4 regions of the Brevibacterium sediminis genome follow, and region 4 is predicted to be linked to each of the others. Evidence: riboswitches for the same ligand, from Rfam matches in the RefSeq annotation. Region 4 holds a riboswitch; each other region holds the start of a gene.
The links. A riboswitch is a leader RNA that binds a small molecule or an ion and turns the genes downstream of it on or off. The one in region 4 is predicted to bind thiamine pyrophosphate.
Positions count from the first base shown of each region.

Region 1: it holds a riboswitch for thiamine pyrophosphate, as region 4 does, so the genes downstream of both, thiM (hydroxyethylthiazole kinase) here and KTJ89_RS04555 (TenA family protein) in region 4, are expected to answer to the same signal.
Region 2: it holds a riboswitch for thiamine pyrophosphate, as region 4 does, so the genes downstream of both, thiO (glycine oxidase ThiO) here and KTJ89_RS04555 (TenA family protein) in region 4, are expected to answer to the same signal.
Region 3: it holds a riboswitch for thiamine pyrophosphate, as region 4 does, so the genes downstream of both, thiC (phosphomethylpyrimidine synthase ThiC) here and KTJ89_RS04555 (TenA family protein) in region 4, are expected to answer to the same signal.

Region 1 is NZ_JAHQRN010000004.1:63,306-69,145, forward strand. Features, by position in the region: gene KTJ89_RS10250 (sugar ABC transporter permease) at 1-1,185, shown strand, start outside; TPP riboswitch at 1,337-1,470, shown strand; gene thiM (hydroxyethylthiazole kinase) at 1,458-2,387, shown strand; gene thiE (thiamine phosphate synthase) at 2,384-3,142, shown strand; gene thiD (bifunctional hydroxymethylpyrimidine kinase/phosphomethylpyrimidine kinase) at 3,139-4,008, shown strand; gene KTJ89_RS10270 (TenA family protein) at 4,110-4,850, shown strand; gene KTJ89_RS10275 (DUF1648 domain-containing protein) at 4,857-5,381, opposite strand; gene KTJ89_RS10280 (hypothetical protein) at 5,488-5,703, opposite strand; gene KTJ89_RS10285 (cysteine desulfurase family protein) at 5,832-5,840, opposite strand, start outside.
Region 2 is NZ_JAHQRN010000001.1:305,368-311,207, forward strand. Features, by position in the region: gene KTJ89_RS01410 (thiazole synthase) at 1-88, opposite strand, end outside; gene thiS (sulfur carrier protein ThiS) at 90-347, opposite strand; gene thiO (glycine oxidase ThiO) at 344-1,501, opposite strand; TPP riboswitch at 1,491-1,594, opposite strand; gene thiE (thiamine phosphate synthase) at 1,606-2,289, shown strand; gene KTJ89_RS01430 (ketopantoate reductase family protein) at 2,286-3,251, shown strand; gene KTJ89_RS01435 (DedA family protein) at 3,205-4,428, opposite strand; gene KTJ89_RS01440 (sensor histidine kinase) at 4,582-5,778, shown strand; gene KTJ89_RS01445 (response regulator transcription factor) at 5,808-5,840, shown strand, end outside.
Region 3 is NZ_JAHQRN010000012.1:113,552-119,391, reverse strand. Features, by position in the region: gene KTJ89_RS19180 (DUF1684 domain-containing protein) at 1-1,625, opposite strand, end outside; gene KTJ89_RS19175 (M18 family aminopeptidase) at 1,761-3,065, shown strand; gene KTJ89_RS19170 (GNAT family N-acetyltransferase) at 3,145-3,735, shown strand; TPP riboswitch at 3,786-3,894, shown strand; gene thiC (phosphomethylpyrimidine synthase ThiC) at 3,890-5,698, shown strand.
Region 4 is NZ_JAHQRN010000002.1:36,491-42,330, reverse strand. Features, by position in the region: gene KTJ89_RS04575 (MFS transporter) at 1-1,084, shown strand, start outside; gene KTJ89_RS04570 (VOC family protein) at 1,139-1,501, opposite strand; gene KTJ89_RS04565 (ATP-grasp domain-containing protein) at 1,625-2,650, shown strand; gene KTJ89_RS04560 (nucleoside/nucleotide kinase family protein) at 2,722-3,339, shown strand; TPP riboswitch at 3,425-3,531, shown strand; gene KTJ89_RS04555 (TenA family protein) at 3,526-4,224, shown strand; gene KTJ89_RS04550 (hypothetical protein) at 4,257-4,601, shown strand; gene KTJ89_RS04545 (phytoene desaturase family protein) at 4,632-5,840, shown strand, end outside.

The DNA of each region.
Region 1 (5,840 bases), on a different contig from region 4:
GAGCGGATCTCCTCCGAAGGCGTGATCGGCACCTTCGTCCGCCGGGTCAAAGAGGGGCAGCTGGGGTCGTTCCCGGTCATCCTCGCACTCATCGTCATCGTCATCGTATTCCAGTCGGCCGACTCGAACTTCATCTCTCCGGCCAACCTAGTCAACCTCTCCACTCAGGTCGCGTTCCTCGCGATCCTGGCTCTCGGCATCAACCTCATCCTGCTCCTCGGCGAGATCGATCTGTCTCTGGCGCAATTGGGCGGTTTGGCCGCCTCGCTGCTCGGTGTCTTGGTGGTAAGGCAAGGTGTGCCGCCGGCCTTAGCGCTGGTCATCATGCTGCTGCTCGGCCTGGTCGTCGGCGCGATTCAAGGTTGGTTCTTCGCCGTCGTCGGCATCCCGGCGTTCGTCGTCACCTTGGCCGGTCTGCTCGCGTTCACCGGTCTGACTCTGACGACATTGGGCACGCAGAAGAACCTGTCGATGTCGGACACCTTCGCCTTCGACTTCGCCAGCTTCTACTTTCCTGCGATCTGGGCCTATATCTTCGGCGCCGTCGCGATCATCGGCTTCGGCGGCGGCATCATCTATTCGAAGCTGCGCCGCCACCGGGAGGGTCTCAGCGCTCCGAGCTGGACCTCTGTGATCGTGCGGATCGTACTGCTGGCCGCGATCGTGTTCGGGTTCCTCATCCTCGTCAATCAGGACTTCGGTCTGGCGATGCCTTTCTTCCTCATGATCGTCATTGCGATCATCATCGACCTCGTGCTGCGCAAGACCCGCTACGGTCGTTCCATCTACGCCGTCGGCGGAAAGGTCGAAGCTGCACGGCGTGCCGGCATCCGCGTGACCTGGGTGCGCATCAGCGTGTTCATGGCAGCCGGAGTGCTGGCCGCATTGTTCGGCTTCATCAAGACCGGTGTGACGACAAATGCGGGATCGACGCTGGTGAGCACGCAGGACCTGCTCAATGCGATCGCTGCAGCTGTCATCGGCGGCACCTCGCTGTTCGGCGGACGCGGAACCGCCTGGGCAGCCGTGCTCGGTGCTCTGGTCGTCGGTGCGATCAACAATGGTCTCTACCTCATCGGCTTCAACTCCGATGCGCAGCAGATCATCACCGCACTCGTCCTGCTCACCGCCGTCGTCATCGACGCGCTCAGCCGCCGCGGACAGAGGTACGTCGGGCGCGGGTAGTGGGGCGTGAAGCTCTCTCTGCCGACCGCTCGCCTTAGCGTCGAGCGCGCAATGCATAGCTTGATACAGCGACGTTGAGTCGAGCGGTCGGTGCTGAGCATCCAAGCAGAGTATGGAGTCGCCCGTGTCCGACCGGGCTGATACAGTCGGAGCCAATGACATGGGGTGCCTCATGAGGATCCGTTCGCACCAAAGAGTTGCGCACGGAGGACACCGAGGCTGAGAGAACACCCATCGAACCTGATCTGGGCCATACTAGCGAAGGGATCGTCATGGTTGACTTCGACCTGCGTTCTGCGAATGCGCGTCTGCGCGCAAGCAATCCACTCATCCAGTGCATCACGAACACCGTCGTGCAGCAGTTCAGCGCCAACGTGCTCCTGGCCATCGGCGCCTCCCCGGCAATGCTCGACCACGAGGCCGATGCCGGACAGTTCGCCGGGATCGCCAGCGGAGTCCTCGTCAACTTCGGCACCGCCTCGAACCACCAGCTGCTCGCCGCCGATGCCGCCATCGACGTCGCCAACACCGCCGGAAAACCCTGGGTCCTCGACCCCGTGAGCGTCGGCGCCGTCGACTTCCGCACCTCCCGCATCCGCCGCGCCGCCGCCGATCACCCGACCGCCATCCGCGGCAACGCCTCCGAGATCGCCGCACTCGCCGGAGTCGGACTCGGTGGTCGTGGAGTCGACTCCACCGATGAAGTCGACGCCGTCCTACCCGCTGCCGCGAAGCTGGCCCGAGAGACCGGTGCCATCGTCGCCGTCTCCGGACCCACCGATGCCGTCGTCGCCCACATCGACGGCACTGACCACGTCGCCCGCATCTCAGGTGGACATGAGTTCATGCCGCTCGTCATCGGCACCGGCTGCTCACTCGGTGCCGTCACCGTCGCCTACCTGGCCGCCGCCCGAGTCGGACTCGCCGACCCCGACGCCGACGTCTCAGCCGTCAACGCCACTGAGCAGTCCGCGAACGGTGGGGCCGCCTCGGCGAAGTTCGAAGCCGTCGTCGCCGCCCACGCCCACTTCGCGGTCGCCGGGGAACTCGCCGCCGATGGTGCGAAGGGGCCCGGCAGCTACTCGGTGAACTTTCTCGACGCACTCCACACCGTCGACGGTGACCGACTCGCACAGGCGAGAATCGGCCTCGACACGCTCACTTCTGCGAATGAAACCGCCGGCGAAGGCGTCCAGGCATGACCGCCGGATCCGCCCACATCGCTGACAACCCGGCTGACGACAGCGCGACCGTGAACGACCGAGACGGCTCGGCCGACCGCTTCGCCGGAATCGACACGCGCCTCTACCTCGTCACCGACTCCGCGCAGTGCGAGGCCGCCGGCCGCAGCGTCGCCGAGACCGTGCAGGCCGCCGTCGCCGGGGGAGTGGGCATCGTCCAGGTCCGCGACAAAGACATCGACGATGCAGGCTTCTATTCGCTCACCCGCCAGGTCATCGCCGCCGTCGATGCCGCCACCCGCGACACCGACCGCACGGTGCCCGTCGTCCTCAACGACCGCGTCGAGGTGGCCCGCCGCCTCATCGACGAAGGCGAGAACGTGCACATCCACGTCGGCCAAACTGACACCACCGTCGCCGAGGTGCGCGCCGCCGTGGGTGCGGAACCGCTCATCGGTCTCTCGGCCGCGAACAGCGACGAATTCGCCGCCGCCCGCGACTCCGGAGTCGTCGACCTCGTCGGCATCGGACCGGTCTTTGACACCTCCACGAAAGCAGACGCCCCCGACGGCATTGGCCCGGACCGTCTCGGGGAACTGGTGGCAGAAGCCGGCATCCCCGCGGTCGCGATCGGCGGCATCAACGCCGACCGAGCCCCTGACCTGCAGGGACGAGGGCTGATCGGGATCTGTGTGGTCTCGGCGATCTGCATGGCCGACGATCCGAAGACGGCAGCAGAGGAGCTGCTCGCCGCATACGCCGGGAGTGCACAGTGACAACCCGCCCGCCGATCACCCTGTCGATCGCCGGCACCGATCCCTCTGGCGGTGCCGGAATCCATGCCGACCTCAAGACCTTCACCGCGCGGAAGACCATGGGCACGACCGTCATCACCGCCCTCGTCGCGCAGAACACGCACGGTGTGTCCCGCGTCTATCCGATCGACGTCGATTTCGTCGCCGATCAATTCGACTCCGTGCTCGGCGACCTGCCCGTCGATGCGACGAAATCGGGGATGCTCGGCAGCCGTGACCTTGTCGAACTCGTCGTCGCTCGCGCCGCCGAAGGCCGGCTCGGCTTCTATACCGTCGACCCGGTGATGATCGCGACCTCCGGCCACCGCCTCCTCGAGACCGATGCCGTCGAGGCCGTGCGCACCCACCTGCTGCCGGTCGCCGACCTCATCACCCCCAACCTCCCCGAGGCGGCCCTGCTGATCTCCGACGACGAACCCGAAGCGCAGACGACTGAAGCCATGCGTGACCAGGCTCGGCGCCTGCTCGAACGCGGGCCCGGAGCGGTCCTGCTCAAGGGCGGACACGGCAGCGAGGACGAGGTCATCGACATCCTCGCCACCGCCGACGGTCAGGTCCGCGAGTTCACCCACCCCCGTGTGACGACGATGAATACGCATGGAACCGGGTGCACTCTGTCGGCCGCGATCACCGCCGAGGTGGCCGTCCTCGGCCGCGAACGCACAGAGATCGGGTCGTACATCCTCGGCGAGGCCGTCGACAATGCCCTCGATTACCTTGCTCGCGCTCTCACTTCGGCCGCGGATTGGCAGCTGAGCCTGAATCCGGAGGGCGCCCACGGACCGGTCGATCACCAAGTCGACATCGTCCGCGGTCGACCCGCCTGACGTATCCATCCCGCCTGACCGCTGCCGCACGCGAACCGCCAACTCAGTCGATCCACCACGTCATACGAACCACCACGTCATACGAGCACAAAGGAGTTCCCATGACCGTCACCTACACCGCTGGCCCATTGACCACCCAGCTGTGGGACCGTGTCCGTCCCATCGTCAAGCAGATCGAAGAGCTGCCGTTCCTCGCCCAGCTCGCCGACGGCAGCCTCGATCCGAAGGCCTTCGTCAACTACATCTCGCAGGACAGCCTCTACCTCAACGGATACGCCAAGGCCATGTCGTTCCTGGCCGCGAAGACCGTCGACCGTGACGAATCCCGATTCTGGGCCGGATCCGCCGCTGAGGCGATCACCGTCGAAGAGGAGATGCACGGAGAGCTGCTCGCCGATGCCCGACTCGCCTCGGCGCTGGAAGAACTCACCGCGGAAGGCTCCCGTTTCAAGGCCTCCCCGACGACGCTGGGTTACGTGTCCTTCCTCGTCGCCACGGCCGCCAGCCGTTCCTACGGCGAAGGCGTCGCCTCAGTCCTGCCCTGCTTCTGGGTGTACGCGCATATGGGCAAGGTGCTTGTCGACCGGGCCGGGCAGATGGCCGACGACCACCCCTACCGCACCTGGGTGCAGACCTACGATTCACCAGACTTCGACGAATCGACCCGCCACGCCGTGCAGATCCTCGAACAGGAACTCGCTAAGGCCCCGAGAGAGGAAGCCGCCCGCATGCGCGCCGCCTTCGAGCAGGCCTGCGTCTTCGAACTCCACTTCTGGGCCTCGGCGCACGCCATGCAGAACTGGGACGTCTCCGTGTTCCTGCCCCAGGAAGTCACCGTCTGAGCGCGGTCACCTCGGTGGGGTGAGCCTGCGGTAGAAACGCCAGACGGCGAGCCCCGTGGCGGCGAGGAAGATGGCCGTCGGCACGAAAGTCAGCCATTCCGACATCGTCGCCGAACGCGCTGCCTCCGCGATGATGACGAGGATGGCGGCGATGAGCAGTGCGGTGAGTCCCGCGGTGAAGCGCAGCAGCTCCATGAGGCAGCCGAGGAGGTAGGTCTTCTCGCCGCGTTCGAGCCAATACTCCTTATGCGGGGCATTGATGAGCGAGGCCGGCAGCTTCTCGAACAGCGGTCGGATCGACATGAGAACGGGCAGACCGACGCCTACGGGCACGAAGATCCCGAGGAGACCGGCCTTCGACGTCCAGTCATCGGGTTGACCACCGGAGTCGAAATGGGTGGCCACGTTATCGGGCGCCTGTCCCCAGAACCAGACGCAGACGCCGAGGAAGACGAGGATCGAGGTGACCGCGAAGATGAGCGCGGCGATCTCACTCGGTGGGTTACGGTGCGGCTGTGCAGAGAAAGGCATGGTGCCACTCTAACCACACAGGTGAGCGGCCCAACCGTGGCGATTGTCCAGCAGGATCGGTCCTACGGAGACGACGCAGGTTCACACCGACTGAGGCGACGGAGCCTCAGGCGCGGGAGGCTCCATAAGGGTCATCCGGGTAATGAGTGAGCGGCCCGAAGGATCCGAGAGCATGCCAACCGCGGCGCAGAGTCGTCCACAGAAGCACGTGATCGACCTCGATGAGGGGCACTCGGTCGTGCTTCGGGCAGGCGAACCGACCGATGAAGAACACAACGGTCGCAAACATCACTGCGATCATGAACAGAATCAAAAGATCCATGGCGGCCCCCTTACATCCTGATACGAATGCCTCTCTTTCAGTCTCGCCCCAAAATACAGAGAAAGATAGGGCTATCCCACCTGGTGAGCGTGAAGGTGATCAAAATCAACTCGGGTGTGAGACGCCGTTCATGCAAA
Region 2 (5,840 bases), on a different contig from region 4:
CGTCTTCGAGAATGCTCAGGGAACTCGCCCCTCCCGTGCCCATCACGAGGCGAGACGACATCTCCACATCATCGATCGTCCAGGTCATCTCAACCTCCCTGCACGGCGGTGACGATGTCGACGGTGTGCCCGTCGGCCAGGGTGCAATCGGACCAGGCACCGCGACGGATGACTTCACCGTCGACGGCCAGGGCGATGCCCAGGCGGCCGCCGTCGGCTGGTGTCCCATCGGGGTTCAGCTCCCGTCCGGTGACGTCGGCGATGAGGTCGAGCGCCGAGGTGGCACCCGGCAGCTCATGGCGAGCGCCGTTGAGGACGATGGTCGGTGAGTGGTCGTGGTCGGTCATGAGATGCTCCTCATCGGGTAGGCACTGGTGTGGTCTGTGGTGAAGCGGTGTGGGGACACGGACTCGAGCGTCCCGTCAGGAGGCCAGTCGGAGGCGACGCCCAGGGCGAGCTCGGCACCGAGCCTGCCGCCGAACGGGGCCAAGAGGATGCCGTGGCGGAAATACCCGGTGTTCACGATGCAGCCGGGATCGATGCGGCCGATCATCGGCAGGTCGTCCGGAGAACCGGGCCGGGCACGGGTGGTGATATCGGTGATCTCCGCGTCGACGATGCCCGGGACCAGTCGCTGCCCGTCGGCGAGCAGCCGGTGAATCGCCCCGGCCGGAGTGCCGGAGAGTCCGTCCTCACGCGAACTGGCACCGAGCACGATCTCGCCGTCCGGGCGAGGAACCAGGTAGACGGGGCGACCATTGACCAGCCCGCGGATGGTGCGGCTCAGCAGCGGAGTCGCCTTCGCGGAGGCGCGCAGTCGCAGAACATCACCCCAGACCTCACGCAGAGGCAGCTGCGGGGCACCGACGATCGCGGACACAGCGCTGCCGGCGCAGATGATCACCTGATCGGCCTCCAACCGGCGGCCATCGCCCAGTGCGACTCCCACAGTCGTATCGCCGTCCTTGATCAGGCTGGCCGCCCGCTGGCGAATGAAGCCTCCTGAGTGAGAGGACAGGACAGTCAGCAATGCGGCAGTGAGCCGACGGGGGTCGATCGAGTGATCGCCTGGAATGTGGACTGCCCCGGCGACGGCAGGCGACAACGACGGCTCAACCCGGCGGGCAGCACTGCCGGTGATGAGCTCGGTGGCGAAACCGGACCGCGATTGTGCATCGCGCAGCTCCCGCAGAGCCTGCAGATCAGCTCGGTCACCGGCGCACACCAATGTTCCGGCATCCGAAAAACCGAGATCGCTGCCAGCGGCGCTCGCCACCTCGGCGGAGAACCGAGGATACATCTGTGCGGAGGCTCGCATCAGCGGGTACAGGGGAGTCTGCCCCCAGACCACCTCGGCGGCGGGAGCGAGCATCCCTGCGGCAGCATGGCTCGCACCCTGAGCGGGCGCAGGATCGATGATGGTGACTTCGGTACCGAGGCGGCGCAGATACCAGGCCGTGGACAGGCCGATGATCCCGGCGCCGACGACAATGACTCTCACAGCTTCTCCCTCCGGCGGCATGATCCGCATCAGGTCTGACGGTCGGCTCTTACGCCCTCTCAGCCTCGTTGGGAGGCTCCCGCGAACTCCTCTACTCTATGACCATGACCACACAGATGCCACCGCGCACCGCAGCGCGGCAGACGAAGAGAGCCTGGAGAGAGGCGCGACTGGCAGAGGCGAAGCTCTACCTGTGCACCGATGCCCGGACCGGTCAGGGCGACCTCGCCGAGTTCCTCGACGCCGCCTACCGTGGAGGTGTCGACATCATCCAACTGAGGGACAAGAGCCTCGAGGCCCGCGCCGAGATCGCGGCATTGGAGGTCCTCAAAGATATCGCCACCCGTCACGACAAGCTCTTCTCAGTCAATGACCGTGCCGACGTTGCGCTGCTGACCGACGCCGACGTCTTCCACGTCGGTCAAGGCGACCTCACCAGTGCTCAGGCCAGGGCTGTGCTCGGACCCGATGTCATCCTCGGCCGCTCGACCCATTCCCTCGAGCAGGCGCTCGCCGCCGAGGCGGACCCGGAGACCGACTATTTCTGTGTCGGGCCGGTCTGGGAGACCCCGACGAAGCCAGGCCGCGCCTCTGTGGGGACGGCGCTGCTGACCGCAACCGCCGCCGAGGCGGCCAAACCGTGGTTCGCGATCGGCGGTATCGCGCCCGGGGAGAGGCTGGACGCGATCCGGCAGGCGGGCGCGAGGCGTACCGTCGTCGTCCGTGCGATAGCCTCGGCTGAGGATCCCGCTGCGGCCGCGCGGGAGCTCAAGGAGGAGTTGGAATGACCCAAGCAGCTGACAGAGCATCCGACGGAATCGGTGCTGGCGCTGACCTGTCGATTCTCATCGCCGGGGCGGGGGCGACCGGCGGAGCGTTCGGCACCTATCTGCAGGAGGCCGGACGCGATGTCACTTTCCTGCTCCGGCAGGCACGGGCGGAGACGGTCCGCGCGGAGGGACTGCGCTTCACTGCACCCGGTGATGATCGGACGAATCAGGTCGATGTCATCACCGCTGAGGAACTCACAGCCGCATCACGAACCTTCGACCTCGTCATCGTCGCGGTCAAAGCGGGTGGACTCGACTCGGTCATCGCCGATATCGGACCGGCTGTGGGCGAGCAGACGACGATCATTCCGTTCCTCAACGGCATGGCTCAGATCGAGAAGCTGCAGAGCAGATACCCCGGACAGGTGCTCGGAGGGTTCGTCAAGATCGTCGGCACCATCAGGGACGGAGCCGTCGTCCAGCTCACCGACCTGGCCGTGATGACCATCGGAGATCTCCACGGCGCCGAAGTGCCCACACGCATCTCCGAGGCGCTCGATGTGCCCGGATTCAAACTCCAGACCGTCGATGGAATCATCGACGGGCTGTGGGAGAAATGGATCTTCATCGCCGCGGCAGGAGTCGTCACCTGCCTGTTCCGCGCCCCGGTCGGAGCGATCATGGAAGCCGGCGGCAGATCGCACGTGTATGCCATCATCGATGAACTCGAAGCCGTGGCGGCTGCGGCAGGACACCCGGTGTCGGAAGCCTCCCACGCCATGACTATCAAGATGCTCACCGAGGACGGTTCCGCCTTCACCTCATCCCTCTACCGGGATGTGACGGCAGGGCTGCCGAGCGAAACGGAGCACATCCTCGGCGACCTGTCGATCAAGGCGGAGGATCTGGGAGTGGCGACTCCGCTGCTCGACCTCACACTTGTGCAGCTGCGGGCAGGGGAAGCCCAGAAGCGGCTCTGACTTCGGCAATGCCGGTGCGCAGCATCGCCAGATACGGCTCCTGCGGCTGAGCGTGTTCGACGTCTGACGAACGATGCGCGGCGGTGAACGTGACCATCGGGACACCGTCGACATCATCGAGGACGAGCAGCGTCTCGTACCCGCCCGGACCCAGAGAGTGGGAGCTGCCGGCTGCCAGATCGAAGACGAGGCGTTCCAGCGGACTGTCCGGTTCGGGCGGTCGGTGCATCTCCTGTGCCGCCACATCGGCGAACTGTTCGGCAGTGATGAGGTAGGCCTTGGCGGGGGTCGGTCCGGGGAGGAAATGATCGTAGAAGGCCATGCCGCCGCCCCACACCTTGGACTCGCCGGCGAAATAGATCGTTCCGGGCAGTTCGATCCCGGCTTCTGCGCGGGGCAGTGTTGCGTCCCTGGCACCTGGATAGGTGACCATCGCCCCGGGCGGTCGCCCGCCCTGCAGATAGCAGGCGAGCCGATCGCGAGCCATATTCGATCCGTAGCTGACGTACCACACATATGTTTGAGACATCCCTGCCATCGTGACATCTCGGTCTTGGAATTCGGTGAATCGGTGCCGAGTGTGTCCTCTGCGGCGCCGGCATAATCGGCGGATGAGTTCGGCGCTGCCGGTGATGGCCAGGGCGATGCCGATGCCCACGGCGACTCCGAGCAGCGGCCGGTCCTCGAAGATCATTCCCCCGATGAGTCCGATCACCGTCGAATAGAGCGCCCAAGCGAGACTGCCGATCCCGTCCCAGAGGAGGAAAGTGCGGATCGGGAACCCGAGCAGACCGGAGCCGATGGTGGCCAGGCTGCGGCCCCCGGGAACGAATCGGCCGGCGATGAGCACGGTCCCGCCTCGGCGAGAGAAGACCGTGTGGGCGGAGTCGAGCAGGTTCGCGATGCGAGCCCACCGTCGCCATCGGCCGACCCCGGTCGCAGCGAATCGGCCGACGAGGTGAGCCGCCAGATCCCCGAGGAGAGCCCCTCCGGCAGCGGCGAGGATGAGTCCTGCCGGGTGAGGGTGCCCCGTCGCGGCGAAGGTCGCAGCGGTGATGAGTAGAGTCTCCGACGGCACAATCGGCATGAGCGAGTCCAGTGCCGCGGCCACGGCTATGAGCAGGTACACCCATGGAGATGTGAGGGTGGCAGTGAGCAGCTCGAGTGCGAGATCCATACTCATCCACGCTAGGCACAAGACGGCAGGGCCGGTACGCGGTCGGGCGCACAGTCAGTGCGGTCGAACAACAACCGCCATTGCGGAAAACCGGAATCCTAGACTGCGGCCGAACCTCTGGGAGGCGGCGTCAGGCGTTGCTACGATCGAATCATGCCCTGGCCGAGCGCGCTGTCCACCCGCCTTCCTCCCGAAGTACGGATGTTCACCGCGCGGTGGGCGCGGTCCGTACTCGCCGTCGCGTGGGGCGGTCTGCTGTGTCTGCCGCTGCTCATGGCCTCCGTGCTTCCGCCCACCTCACGCATGGCCGCGAAGGTGCGGAGCTGGGAACTCGCTCGGCATTCTCGCGGGTTCGGACTCGTCCTTGCCGACGAGCCGACCAAACGTCGGTTCCTGCTCGGCAACGGCCTGGTCGCAGCACTCGCCATCATTCCCACCGCGAACCTCCTCGGCGGATTCTTCGTCGTGACTCTCGGATCGCTCTTCCAAGGATTCTTCATCGGGGGAGCGGTCAACATCGGGTTCGACATGTGGTCGATCTCGCAACCCACGCTCTTCGTCGGTGTCCTCTACGGGGCGGCGAACCTCATCGGCGCCGTCGCTCTGGCCGAGGCGGCAAGCTGGGCGCATGGTCGCATCGACGCTCATTTCGTCGAGGTGGAGCGTCCCTTCGCCGTGTACACCCGCATCAGCGAGCTGCTGACGACCCGCCGTGGAGTCGTGCTCGCCATCGACGAGGAACGACGCCGGATCGAACGGGACCTGCACGACGGCGTGCAGCAGAATGTCGTCTCCCTGTCCGTGCTCATCGCCCGAGCCAGGCGTGCCTCTGACCCGGCGAAGTCCCAAGCGCTGCTCGACGATGCGCTGGTCCAGTCCCAGGACCTCATCGACGAGATGCGGGAAGTCGCCTGGCGGGTCTATCCCACTGCGCTGGACGACCATGGTCTTCGAACCGTGCTCGAGAGGATCGCCGGTCGCAGTCCTATTCCGCTGACCCTCGTGACCGTGCCGGAAGGCAGATTTCCGCCCGCAGTGGAATCTGCCGCCTACTTCGTCGTCCGTGAAGCCGTCACGAATGTCGTCAAACACGCCGAGGCGTCCGCGATCACGGTGAGCATCGTCGCCGAGCCCCGGACCGCGTTGACCGTGACCGTCTCCGATGACGGTGTCGGTGGAGCCGATCCGCGCGGGGGAGGGCTCCAAGGGCTCACACGGCGGGTCGGAGCGCTCGACGGGAATCTTGAGGTCGACTCCCTTGAGGGCGCAGGCACCACAGTTCGAACTCGGATCCCGTTCGGGACCGACGCACAGGACGGCAGCACGACGAAGGAGAAGAGACAGAAGTGAACACGACAGAGGTCCAGACAGAGAACCGGATGCGCGTCGTCCTCGCCGATGACGCGGTGTTG
Region 3 (5,840 bases), on a different contig from region 4:
ATGCGGTAGTCGAATTCCTGCCAGCTCGTGATCGAGGCACCGGATTCCATCGCCGACTGGAAGTCCTCGACCTCAGTGCGGTCGGACTCGAGCGGGATGTTGAAGGGCATCTCCACATAGATCAGCCCGCTGGCGTCGGTGTGGACGATGTCGAAACCGGCCTGCTTCGGGTCGAGCTCGTTGTTCATCACGATGAGCAGACGGTCCGCCGGCGCCTCGTATTCGGTTTCGATGCCGTCGACGTAGCCCTGCTGCGAACGCAGCTCCCGCTGGGCCTGGATGACGAACGCCGAGTACGCGCCGATGCCGATGACCGGAATCCGTGAAGTCAGCGCTTCGGTGGCGACATCGATGAGCCGCGACCGGGCCTTGCGCCCCAGCGGCGACAGATCCCCGCCGGACATCGCGACCCCGTCGAAGCCGACGAGGGAGATCCGCCCGTCGTCGTGGTTGGGGTTGAGGATGGTGATGTCGAGGCCGAAACGCGAATACCAGGGGCGGGTCACCTCGGCGCTCTCTTCGTCCCACCACACGTAGAAGAGGAACGGCACGTTGATCCCGGCCTCCGAGTAGAAGAATGGAGGACGCCGCTCACCTGCGGTGACGTCGAACGGAACGACGTTTCCTTCGATCGGGGCTGGGCAGGTGGCGAACGAGGTGAACGCGAACGGGTAGTTCACCGCACGGTTGAAATCGATGACGAGCGACCCGTCCTGATTCGGCACTCCGAGGTCGATGGTCCGCCACGCGGCGGTGGTGCTCCCGTTCGTCGAATCGTGGAAGTCCAGTTGGAGTCCGGTCTTCGGGCACCCGGTGGCGAGCAGGCTCACCTCACCGTGCGAGGTCTCGAAGGTGACGGTTCCCGCCGCCTGTGTCTGCAGCTGCAGGTCCTCTTGGGCGGTTTCGATGGTGTAGGTCTTGAACGGGTCGAACCTGGTGAACCGGGCGAGGAAGACGAAGTCCGGGTCCGGGTCGAAGACCGGAACCTCGAAGAACTTCCCGAGCAGCGGGGACTTCGAATTGCGCACACGCACGCCGAGGCGGCCGCCCCGATCGATGAGTTCGTAGAGGACGTTGCCGACGGTGAACCAGTTGAGCGAGCCGCCGTTCGGAAGCTTCGCGCTGAACCCGTTCTCTTCCACGCGGACCTGTGGCTTGGCGGGCGCTGCTGCGTGCCCGTCGGATCCGCCATCGGACCCCGCATCGGATCCGGCGCCCGTTCCGGCAGAAGGGTCGCTACCCGCGGAGTCTGCCGCAGCCGCGCCCGCACCGGACTGGTCCATCACCCTCGGCAGAGTCGAGGTGTCGCTGGGCACGGCCGGGCTGGTCGCACGGGTCGGTCCTCCGCCGTTCACGCCAGAAGCAGCAACGGCACCAGCCGACTCACCGTTGCCGACCTTGCTGAGCAGGTCGAATGTCTCGGCTGCGGGGCCGGCCTTGATTCCGGTCTTCAGGGATACGGTCACCCATCCGTCGTCGACGGTGAACGTGCCGGGGGCGTCGGTCCAGGTCGATTCGGCGTCTAGCCAGTGGAGTCCGACGACGCTGAGCCAGCCGAACGGTTTCGCAAGGGCTGAGTTCCGTGAGTCGCGCCAGGTGTTCCACTCCGTCACGAACTGGTTCACGTCGAACACTCCTTGCCGTCGCTGGTGCGGTCGCAGGGTCGCTGCCCCCGCCTGATTCTCGGACCCGGTGGCAACCCGGCGTCTGAGGCCTGATCTTCTTCTCCTCCAAACTACCGCAAACGATAGGCTGGGGAAATGAATGAATCACTCCCGAGACCGGATGTGGCCGCGACGACAGCGGCCGACCTCGGCGACTTCGTCAGCGCATCTCCCAGCTCCTACCACGCGGTGGACACCGCGGCGAAACGCCTGGAAGAGGCCGGTTTCTCCCGCCTCGACGAGTCCGTTCCCTGGGCGCTGACGCCCGGAACCGGGCACTACGTCATCCGCGACGGCGCGCTCATCGCGTGGATGAATCCCACCGTCACCGAGGCGGCTCCCCGGTTCCGTGTGTTCGGTTCCCACACCGACTCCCCGGCGTTCAAACTCAAACCCGGCGGCGAGTTCACCGCCGAAGGCGCCCGCCAGGTCGGGGTGGAGATCTACGGCGGGCCGCTGCTGAATTCGTGGCTCGATCGTGAGCTCGCCTTCGCGGGTCGGCTCGGCCTCGCCGACGGCAGCATCGTGCTCGCCCGCACCGGGCCGATCGCCCGCATCCCGCAGCTCGCGATCCACCTCGACCGGCAGGTCAATGAGGGTCTGACCCTGGACAAGCAGCGTCACACCGCTCCCGTCATCGGTCTGGCCGACCTCGCCGAGGCGGACATCATCGAACTGCTCGCCGCCTCTGCCGGGGTCGATGCCGAGTCCGTCGTCGGCCACGATGTCTACACCATTCCCGTTCAGGAGCCGGCCCTCTTCGGTGCCGCCGAGGAGTTCTTCGCCTCGCCGAGGCTGGACAACCTCCTGTCCGTCCACGCCGGCGTCACCGCGCTCACCCAGCTCGATGCCGACGGGCTCGACGGCATCCCACTGTTCGCGGCGTTCGATCATGAGGAGATCGGGTCGAATTCGCGCTCGGGCGCGTGCGGTCCGTTCCTCGCCGACGTCACCGAGCGCATCGTCGCCTCCTTGCTGCCGCAGTCGACGCGCAGCGATTATCTCGCGTCGATGTCCACCTCGGTGTGTGTCTCCTCCGATGCCGGGCATGCTGCCCATCCGAACTATCCGGAACGGCACGATCCGCATGTCCGCCCCCGCCTCGGCGGCGGTCCCCTGCTCAAGCTCAACGCTCAGCAGCGCTACGCCACGGATGCGGTGGGCACCGCCGTGTGGTCACAGGCGTGCGCGGCCGCCGGAGTCGAGTACCAGGATTTCGTGTCGAACAATGCGATGCCCTGCGGGTCGACGATCGGACCGCTGACCGCGACCCGGCTGGGCATGACGACCGTTGATGTGGGCCCGGCTCTGTACTCGATGCACTCGGCCCGCGAAATGGTCGCGGTCTCCGACGTCGTCGCCCTCGGCGCCGCTGCGAAGGCGTTCCTCCAGGGCGGCTGACCGCCAACCCGTCCGACAATTCTGCGAAATTGGTTCGGCGCGGTCGGATTTTCTCACCATTGATCGGCAAGGAGGCCGAATGCACGAGGAGGATCACTTCCGAAAACGGTCGTGGCGCGCCGGACCGCTCACGCTCACCGCACCCGACCCTGAGAGCATCGACTCTGTGCTGCGCTGGCGAAACGACCCGGCAGTGACCGAATGGCTCATCCAGACCATTGTTGATCCTGCTGCGCTGAAGCGGGAGTGGTTGGACAGCCTCGACAACCCGCTTCATCATGTGCTCATCGCCCGGCACAGCGAGGATGTCGTTGCGACCGGAACCCTGTGGATCTACGACGGCCAAGGACAGATCCATGGAGACCGGAACGCCTATCGGAACTGTGAGGCGGGAATCGACTACCTCGTCGACCCGCGTCATCAGAGTCGTGGTTTCGGCGGTCAGGTCGCCCGGGTGATGTTGCAGCTGGCATTCGACGAGCTCGGTCTGCGACGTGTGAGCGCCGGATGCTTTGCCGACAATCGTGCGTCCCGTCGGATCCTGGAGAAACTGGGAATGCGGCTCGAGGAGTATTCAATTCAGGCGTCTTGGCATGCCGATCGAGGCTGGCTCGACGGCTGTTCCTACGCCATTCTCGCCGAGGAATGGTCATCACACCGATCCGATTGATGCTTCGAGGGCTGCAGTTGTCCTCACTGCGTCAGTCGTGATACGAATGGCACGACCCCACGGGAGCCCGCTGCAAGGGCTGAGATCGGACTGGATCGTCCGAGACCGTAGAACCTGATCCGGTTGATACCGGCGTAGGAAGTGAGGACTGCAGATGACTGCATTCACCCCTGAAACACCTGCCCCTGCCACGACTTCGTCTGACGCAGATTCGCACGACCAGTTCACCCTCGAGCAGTATCCGACGCATTCGCCGGCGTGGGTCGAGGACGAGGAACACGGTATCCGCGTTCCCGTGACCCGCATCGAGCTCGAGGACGCGAACGGTCGGGCCAACGATCCCGTCGACGTCTACCGCACCGTCGGACCGGGCAGCATTCCGGAAGAGGGACTGCCCGCTCTGCGATTCCCGTGGATCGAGAACCGCCTCGACACTGAGACGTATGACGCCCGCGGCCACCGCATCGCCGATGACGGTCGTGCCGCCGTCCGCCGAGGTGCCCCGTCGCAGCAGTGGAAGGGACGCAAACCGGTTCCGCGAAGGGCCAAGTCCGGCCGCACGGTGACCCAGATGCACTACGCAAGGCAGGGCATCATCACACCGGAGATGCGGTTCGTGGCGCTTCGCGAGCAGTGCGATGTCGAACTCGTGCGCGCCGAGCTCGCCGCCGGTCGCGCGATCATTCCGAACAACATCAATCACCCCGAATCCGAGCCGATGATCATCGGCAGGGCGTTCCTCGTCAAGATCAATGCGAACATCGGCAATTCCGCGGTCACCAGCTCCATCGCCGAGGAGGTGCAGAAGCTGCGGTGGGCCGCGAAGTGGGGTGCCGACACCCTCATGGATCTGTCGACCGGCAATGACATCCACACCACCAGGGAGTGGATCATCCGCAATTCGCCGATCCCCATCGGCACCGTCCCGATCTATCAGGCGCTGGAGAAGGTCGACGGCGATGCGAACGCTCTGACCTGGGAGATCTATCGCGACACGGTCATCGAGCAGTGCGAGCAGGGTGTCGACTACATGACCGTGCACGCGGGTGTGCTGCTGCGCTACGTTCCTCTCACGGCTGACCGGGTCACCGGGATGGTCTCACGCGGCGGGTCCATCATGGCCGGCTGGTGCCTTGCCCACCACGAGGAGAACTTCCTCTACACCCACTTCGATGAACTCTGCGAGATCTTCGCTCGCTACGATGTTGCTTTCTCGCTCGGCGACGGACTGCGGCCGGGTTCTATCGCCGATGCCAATGATGCCGCCCAGTTCGCCGAGCTCGACACTCTCGCCGAACTCACCGAACGCGCGTGGGCCCACGACGTCCAGGTGATGGTCGAAGGGCCCGGGCACATTCCGCTCCACCTCGTGCGGGAGAACGTCGAACGTCAGCAGGAGTTCTGTCACGGTGCGCCGTTCTACACCTTGGGTCCGCTGGTTACGGATATCGCGCCCGGATACGACCACATCACCTCGGCGATCGGGGCGACGGAGATCGCCCGCTACGGCACGGCGATGCTCTGCTACGTCACCCCGAAGGAGCATCTCGGGCTGCCCGACCGTGACGACGTCAAGACCGGGGTGATCACGTACAAGATCGCCGCGCATGCCGCCGATATCGCAAAGGGCCACCCGGGGGCGACGGCCCGCGATGATGCGCTGTCGAAGGCTCGATTCGAATTCCGGTGGCGGGACCAGTTCGCCCTCGGCCTCGATCCGGAGACCGCCGAGGCGTTCCACGACGAGACGCTGCCGGCGGAACCGGCGAAGACCGCGCACTTCTGTTCGATGTGCGGTCCGAAGTTCTGCTCGATGCGCATCTCCCAGGACATCCGCGATACCTACGGCAGCGCCGAGGCGCAGGAGGCCCTGGCGGGAATGCAGCAGAAGAGCCGCGAGTTCCTCGCATCGGGCGGAGAGGTCTACCTGCCCGATCCGACCGTCGGCCTGCGGGAAGGTTGAGTCCGGCTCCGGGCCGGATCCCGCCGGTCGGCCCTCAGAACAACTGAGGAACGAGGGCCCCGGAGAATCCTGGCCGCGGGCCGCGCTGCCCGCCGTGCGAAGCGTGGAGCTCCGCTCCTCGTCAGCGTCGATCAAGGCGGAG
Region 4 (5,840 bases):
CCCCGACTATGCGACCGTCGGCCTCTGGGCACCGTTCCTGTTGCTGGCCTGCCGTCTGCTCCAGGGCTTCTCCACCGGCGGCGAGTACTCGAATGCGATGACCTTCATCGCCGAATACGCACCCGACCGGCGCCGCGGCTTCCTCGGCAGCCTGCTCGAGGTCGGAACGTTCACCGGCTACGTCCTCGGTGCACTCGTCGCCACGATCATGCAGGCTGTTTCGACTCCCGAGTTCCTCGAGTCGTGGGGCTGGAGGATCCCGTTCTTCGTCGCTCTGCCTCTCGGCTTCATCGGCGTCTACCTGCGCACGAAGCTCGCGGATACTCCTGCCTACAAGGAGATGGAGAAGCTCTCCGAACAGGAGGAGCAGAAGAACCACGCTAAGGGCGAGTTCAAGAAGATCTTCAAGCTGTGGCCGAACCTGCTGGCCTGCTGTGGTCTGGTGCTGGCCTGGAACGTGACGAACTACATGCTCACCTCCTTCATTCCCGTGTACTTCCCGATGGTCGAAGACCTCCAGGGCAGCGGCGGAGTCTCAGAACTGACCTCGCAGGTCCTGCAGATCATCGTCATGGCCTGCTGTCTGGCGCTGATCCCGGTCATCGGCAAGCTCTCGGACAGGCTGGGCCGCAAGGCCGTTGTGCGCGCGGGAGCGCTCTCGCTCATCGTGCTCTCGTTCCCGTCACTGTGGCTCATCCGCGGGCACAACGACTTCGTGGTCTTCCTCGGCCTGCTCATCATGGGGCTCAGCCTCATCTGCTTCAGCGCTACGATGCCCTCGACTCTGCCGTCGCTGTTCCCGACGATGGTCCGCGCCGGTGCACTGGCGATCGCGTTCAACGTCTCGATCTCGCTGTTCGGCGGCACGACGTCGTTCGTCATGACCTCGCTCATCAACGCCACCGGATTCCTCATGTGGCCGGCGATCTACCTCATGGCCGCTGGAGTCATCGGGCTCGTCACGATCCACTTCGTGCCTGAGAGCAATCGTCGTCCGCTGTGGGGTTCGACTCCGTCGGCGGCGTCGAAGGAAGAGGCGAAGGACCTCGCCCAGGAGCTCAACGAGGAGGCCGACCTGGTCTGAGCCGGCGCGTGTCAGCGCCGATGGTCTCTCCGGATCAGCTCTGGGCGGGGCCGGTCATCCCTTGCATAGGCAGAACGGGTGACCGGCAGGGTCGAGGAAAACCCGGAACGTCTCGCCGGGCTGTTCGGGGGCTTTGCCCGCACCGATCTCGAGCACGGATTTCTCAGCAACATCGAGGTCGTCGACGATGACGTCGAGGTGCATCTGCTGAGGGTGGGCCTGACCGGGCCAGCTGGGCGCGTGATAGTCCTCGACCTGCTGAATGCACAGCGGGGGCCAGGAATCGGAGGTGACTTCCGCCCAGGTGCCGTCCTCCTCGACCGCGACCTTCCAATCGAGGAGCTGCCCGTAGAACTCTGCGAGTTCGGCGGCGTCGGGAGCATCGAGTACGACCACAGGTTGCTTTGCGATAGCCATGACCTGAGTCTACGCCGCAGCACGGACATGACGAAGGGGCCAACGACGGTCGGGGTGGCGTAGGCTCGTTGAGCAGATCCGCCGGGCGAGCGATCGCGCCGGCACCCCGAGCAAAGGTTCGCGATGAGTTCTCATGCCCTGCCCGTCGGCGACGGTCCGGCGGTGCACATCATCCACGACAATCCGGAATGGATCGCTCCGTTCACGGATGCGCTCGACCGCCTCGGCGTCGCCCATGTCGAATGGCTGCTGCCCGAGACCACGATCGATCTCGACGCCGAGCCTCCACAGGGGATCTTCTGGTCGCGGCTGTCGGCGTCGGCGCACACCCGGACCGATCCGCATGTGAAGGAGTACGGGCGTGCGGTCCTCGACTGGCTCGCCGCCGCCGGCCGCCGAGTCATCAACGGACGCGATGTCTACGAGCTCGAGGTGAGCAAGGTCCGTCAGCATCGCGAGCTGGCCGGCCGGGGCTTCGATGTTCCGCGCACCGTCGCCGCGTTCGGACCGCGGGCGCTCGTCGACGCCGCGGCCGGCTTCACTCCCCCATTCATCACGAAGCACAATCAGGGCGGCAAGGGCCTCGGTGTGCGTCGCTTCGACTCCCACGCCGAGCTCGAGGCGGTCGCCGATGAGTTCGCGCCCGGTGGAGCGAATGCGCCGATCGACGGCATCACCCTCATCCAGGAGTATGTGCAGCCAGCTCAGCCGTTCATCACCCGTGCCGAATTCATCTGCGGACGCTTCCACTATGCGGTGCGCGTCGACGTCTCAGGTGGGTCGTTCGAGCTGTGCCCGGCCGATGCCTGCACGATTCCGAGTGCCGGGGCCGATCCCGACGTCGAGGCGGTCCCCCAGTTCGCCCGCCGTGAGGAGATCACGGCCGGAACACCGCTCATCGCTCGGCTCGAAACGTTGTTGGCCGACCTCGGCATCGAGATCGCCGGCGTCGAGTTCATCGAGACCGCCGACGGCCGTCAGGTCGTCTACGACATCAACACGAACACGAACTACAACCCGTCCGTCGAGTCCGCCGAACAGTCGGCAGGTCGTCAGCCTGCCGCGGACCGTATCGCCGATTTCATCGCCGACACCCTCGCCGAGGCGGCCCCACAGTCGGTATCCCCCGCCGGGTCCACAGCCCGGTGAGGTCCCGGGACACGGTCCTACGTCACCTGCTCGCCGATCTCCGCGTAGTCCGGCCTAGGCAACGCGCTCTCGTGGCCCTCGATGGGGTCGACGGTGCGGGGAAGACGATGCTCGCTCACGAGCTCGTGAATTTGGCCAAGACCGCTGCGGACGTTCCTGGACAAGATTCCGACCGCCGGGTCACCGCCATCAGCATCGACGGCTTCCACTTCCCTCGGGCGATTCGCTACGCCCAAGGCAAGGGGCCAGACACCTTCTATCGCCGTTCCTATGATTACGGAGCCTTCGTCGAATCCGTCGTCGAACCATTTCGACGAGGCGACTCGGTCGTTCCAGCCGTGTGGGACGTCGACAAGGATCGGCCGATAGCGCCCGAACCTCGGAGCCTGCCGAACGACTGCGTCCTCCTGGTCGAGGGAATCTTCCTCCATCGTCCCGAGCTTGTGGATCTCTGGGATGCGAGCATCTGGGTCGATGTTCCGTTTGAAGTCTCGGTCCCACGAGGAAACGAGCGATTTGCCGGACGGTTCGATACCGATCCCGAGGATGAGTCGAATCTCCGCTACGTCGGTGGTCAGCGACTCTACTTCGCCGAGGCTGCTCCGTGGGAAAACGCCACATGGGTGCTCGACAATCGCGATCTGGAACGGCCGACCCTGATCCGCCGGTCCGGGCCCGACCGGCCCTGATCTGCCAGCCCTGGCCCGACCGGCCCTGATCTGCCAGCCCTGGCCCGTTCGCTCTGACAGCACACCTTATCCCGATGATAGTGTCGAAGTGCTACAGGGGAGCGCCGAAAGGACCGGCGCTGAGAGTGCGCATGCAGACCCTTTGAACCTGATCCGGTGAACACCGGCGGAGGGAGTGGACAAGCAATGACCACCACAGATTTCGACACATCGATCACCGTGGACGCCGACGGAGCGGTATCAGCACTGGTGAGTTCGACCAGCCGGCAGTGGGCGGGAGCCGTCGATCACCGGTTCGTCCGGGAGCTCTTCGCCGGCAGCATCGACGACGCAGTGATGCGCGACTATCTGGTGCAGGACTATCAGTTCTTCGAGTCGTTTCTGTCGATGCTCGGCGCGTGCGTGGCCCACGCCGATGAACTCGAGGCGAAGCTGCGGTTCGCCCGACAGCTGGGAATGCTCGTCGCCGATGAGGACACCTATTTCGTCGACTCCTTCGCCGAATTGGGAGTCGATACAGCCGATTATCTCCACCCGGAACTGACCGCCCCGACGGTTGGGTTCCGCAATCTCATGGACTCGTCAGTCGCTTCGGCGTCGTATCCGCAGCTGCTCGTCGTCCTCGTTGTCGCCGAATGGCTCTATCTCGACTGGGCCGAGTCCCGGAAGGACATGCCGCCGCGACATATTCACCGAGGCTGGATCGATCTCCACCGAGGCGAGGCCTTTCACGGGTGGGTGCAGTTCCTCGTCGACGAACTCGAACGCGTCTTCCCCTCCGGCGACGCCGAAGCCGCCGAGTCCCTGACCCGCGTGTGGCGGCACGCCGTCGACCTCGAATGCGCGTTCTTCGACGATGTCTACGGCTGCGGAATCGCAGAATGAGATTCGCCGGGCTGACGACGTACCGGGCCGGAATGGTGATGCTGCTCGTTGCCGATTGCGCCTTTCTCGCATTCGGCATCATCATTCCGGTGATGGACGGAGTAATTCCGATCACTCAGTTCGCTCCGCTGGTGCTCAGCGCAGCGATAGCCCTCGCACTCGCGGCCGGCGACAACACGAACGAACAATTCAACGACCGTCGATATGTCTATCTGACATTGACGGCCGTGCTCGTTGCCATCGGCGCTGTCTCAACAAACGCTGGTCTGACCAGCACTTGGATCAGCTCAATTTCGGTGCTCTTGCTTTTGGTGCTGGTGTCGATCGTCGTCGACAAGAAGAAAAACGCGTCCCACGAGGCTGACGATCGAAAATAGGCCGCGCCGTTCCTCCCCTAGACTGGCCCCATGAGCACAGGTGTAGATGCAGTCGTCATCGGATCCGGCCCGAACGGCATGGCCGCCGCCGTCACCATGGCCCGTGCCGGGCTGAGCGTCGAAGTCTACGAGGCTCAGCCGACGATCGGCGGCGGCGCCCGCACCCTCGACCTCGGTCTGGCCCCCGGCGTCACTCATGACATCTGCTCGGCCGTCCACCCACTGGCCATCGCCAGCCCCTTCTTCGTCGACTTCGACCTGCGTGCCCGCGGCCTCGAGTTCACCACCCCCGAGATCTCCTACGCCCAGCCCCTCGACGGCAAACCCGCCGCGCTGGCCTTCCACGATCTCGAAAAGACGGTCGACCACCTCGGCGCGGCAGGACCGGAATGGCGGCGTTTCTTCGCTCCGCTGCTCGACCGGGTCGATGACGCGATCTGGCTCTCCCTCGGTGACAAACGTTCTGTGCCAGAGACCCTGCGCGATCTTCCCGGCATCGCGAACGTCGTGAAGTTCGGCCTGCGGCTCCTGTCCCAGGCCAGTCCCGCGTGGAACATTCCGCTCTCCCACGAATCCTCCCAGGCCCTGTTCACCGGCGTCGCCGCGCACGCAATCGGTGGGCTGCCGGCGATGGGCACCGCGGCCACGGCCACGATGCTCTCGACCGTCGCCCACGCGGGCGGCTGGCCCTCCCCCATCGGCGGATCGCAGTCGATCATCGACTACCTCGTCGCCGACCTCGAAGCCCACGGCGGAACCGTGCACACGGATGCGCGCATCGACCACGTATCGGACATGCCCGCTGCCCGCGCCTACCTGCTCGACACCTCGGCGCTGAACGCCGCGCAGATCTTCTCCGGCCTCATCCCGAGCCACGTCGACAAAGCCCTGCGCAGCTTCAAACACGGCAACGCCGCTGCCAAGGTCGACTTCGTCCTCAATGGACCGGTCCCCTGGTCCGACCCCGAGGTCGGCCGTGCCGGCACTATCCACATCGGCGGATCCCGGGCGCAGATGGCCGCCGCCGAGGCACAGGTGATGTCCGGTCGCATGCCCGCCGATCCCGTGTGCCTGATCTCGGATCCGACCGTCTTCGACCCATCCCGCGAGGTGAACGGCCTGCGACCGCTGTGGACGTATGCGCACGTGCCCTTCGACTGCCCGCTCGACCCGACCGAGTACATCACCCGCCAGCTCGAACGCTTCGCTCCCGGCTTCCGCGATCGGATCGTCGCACAC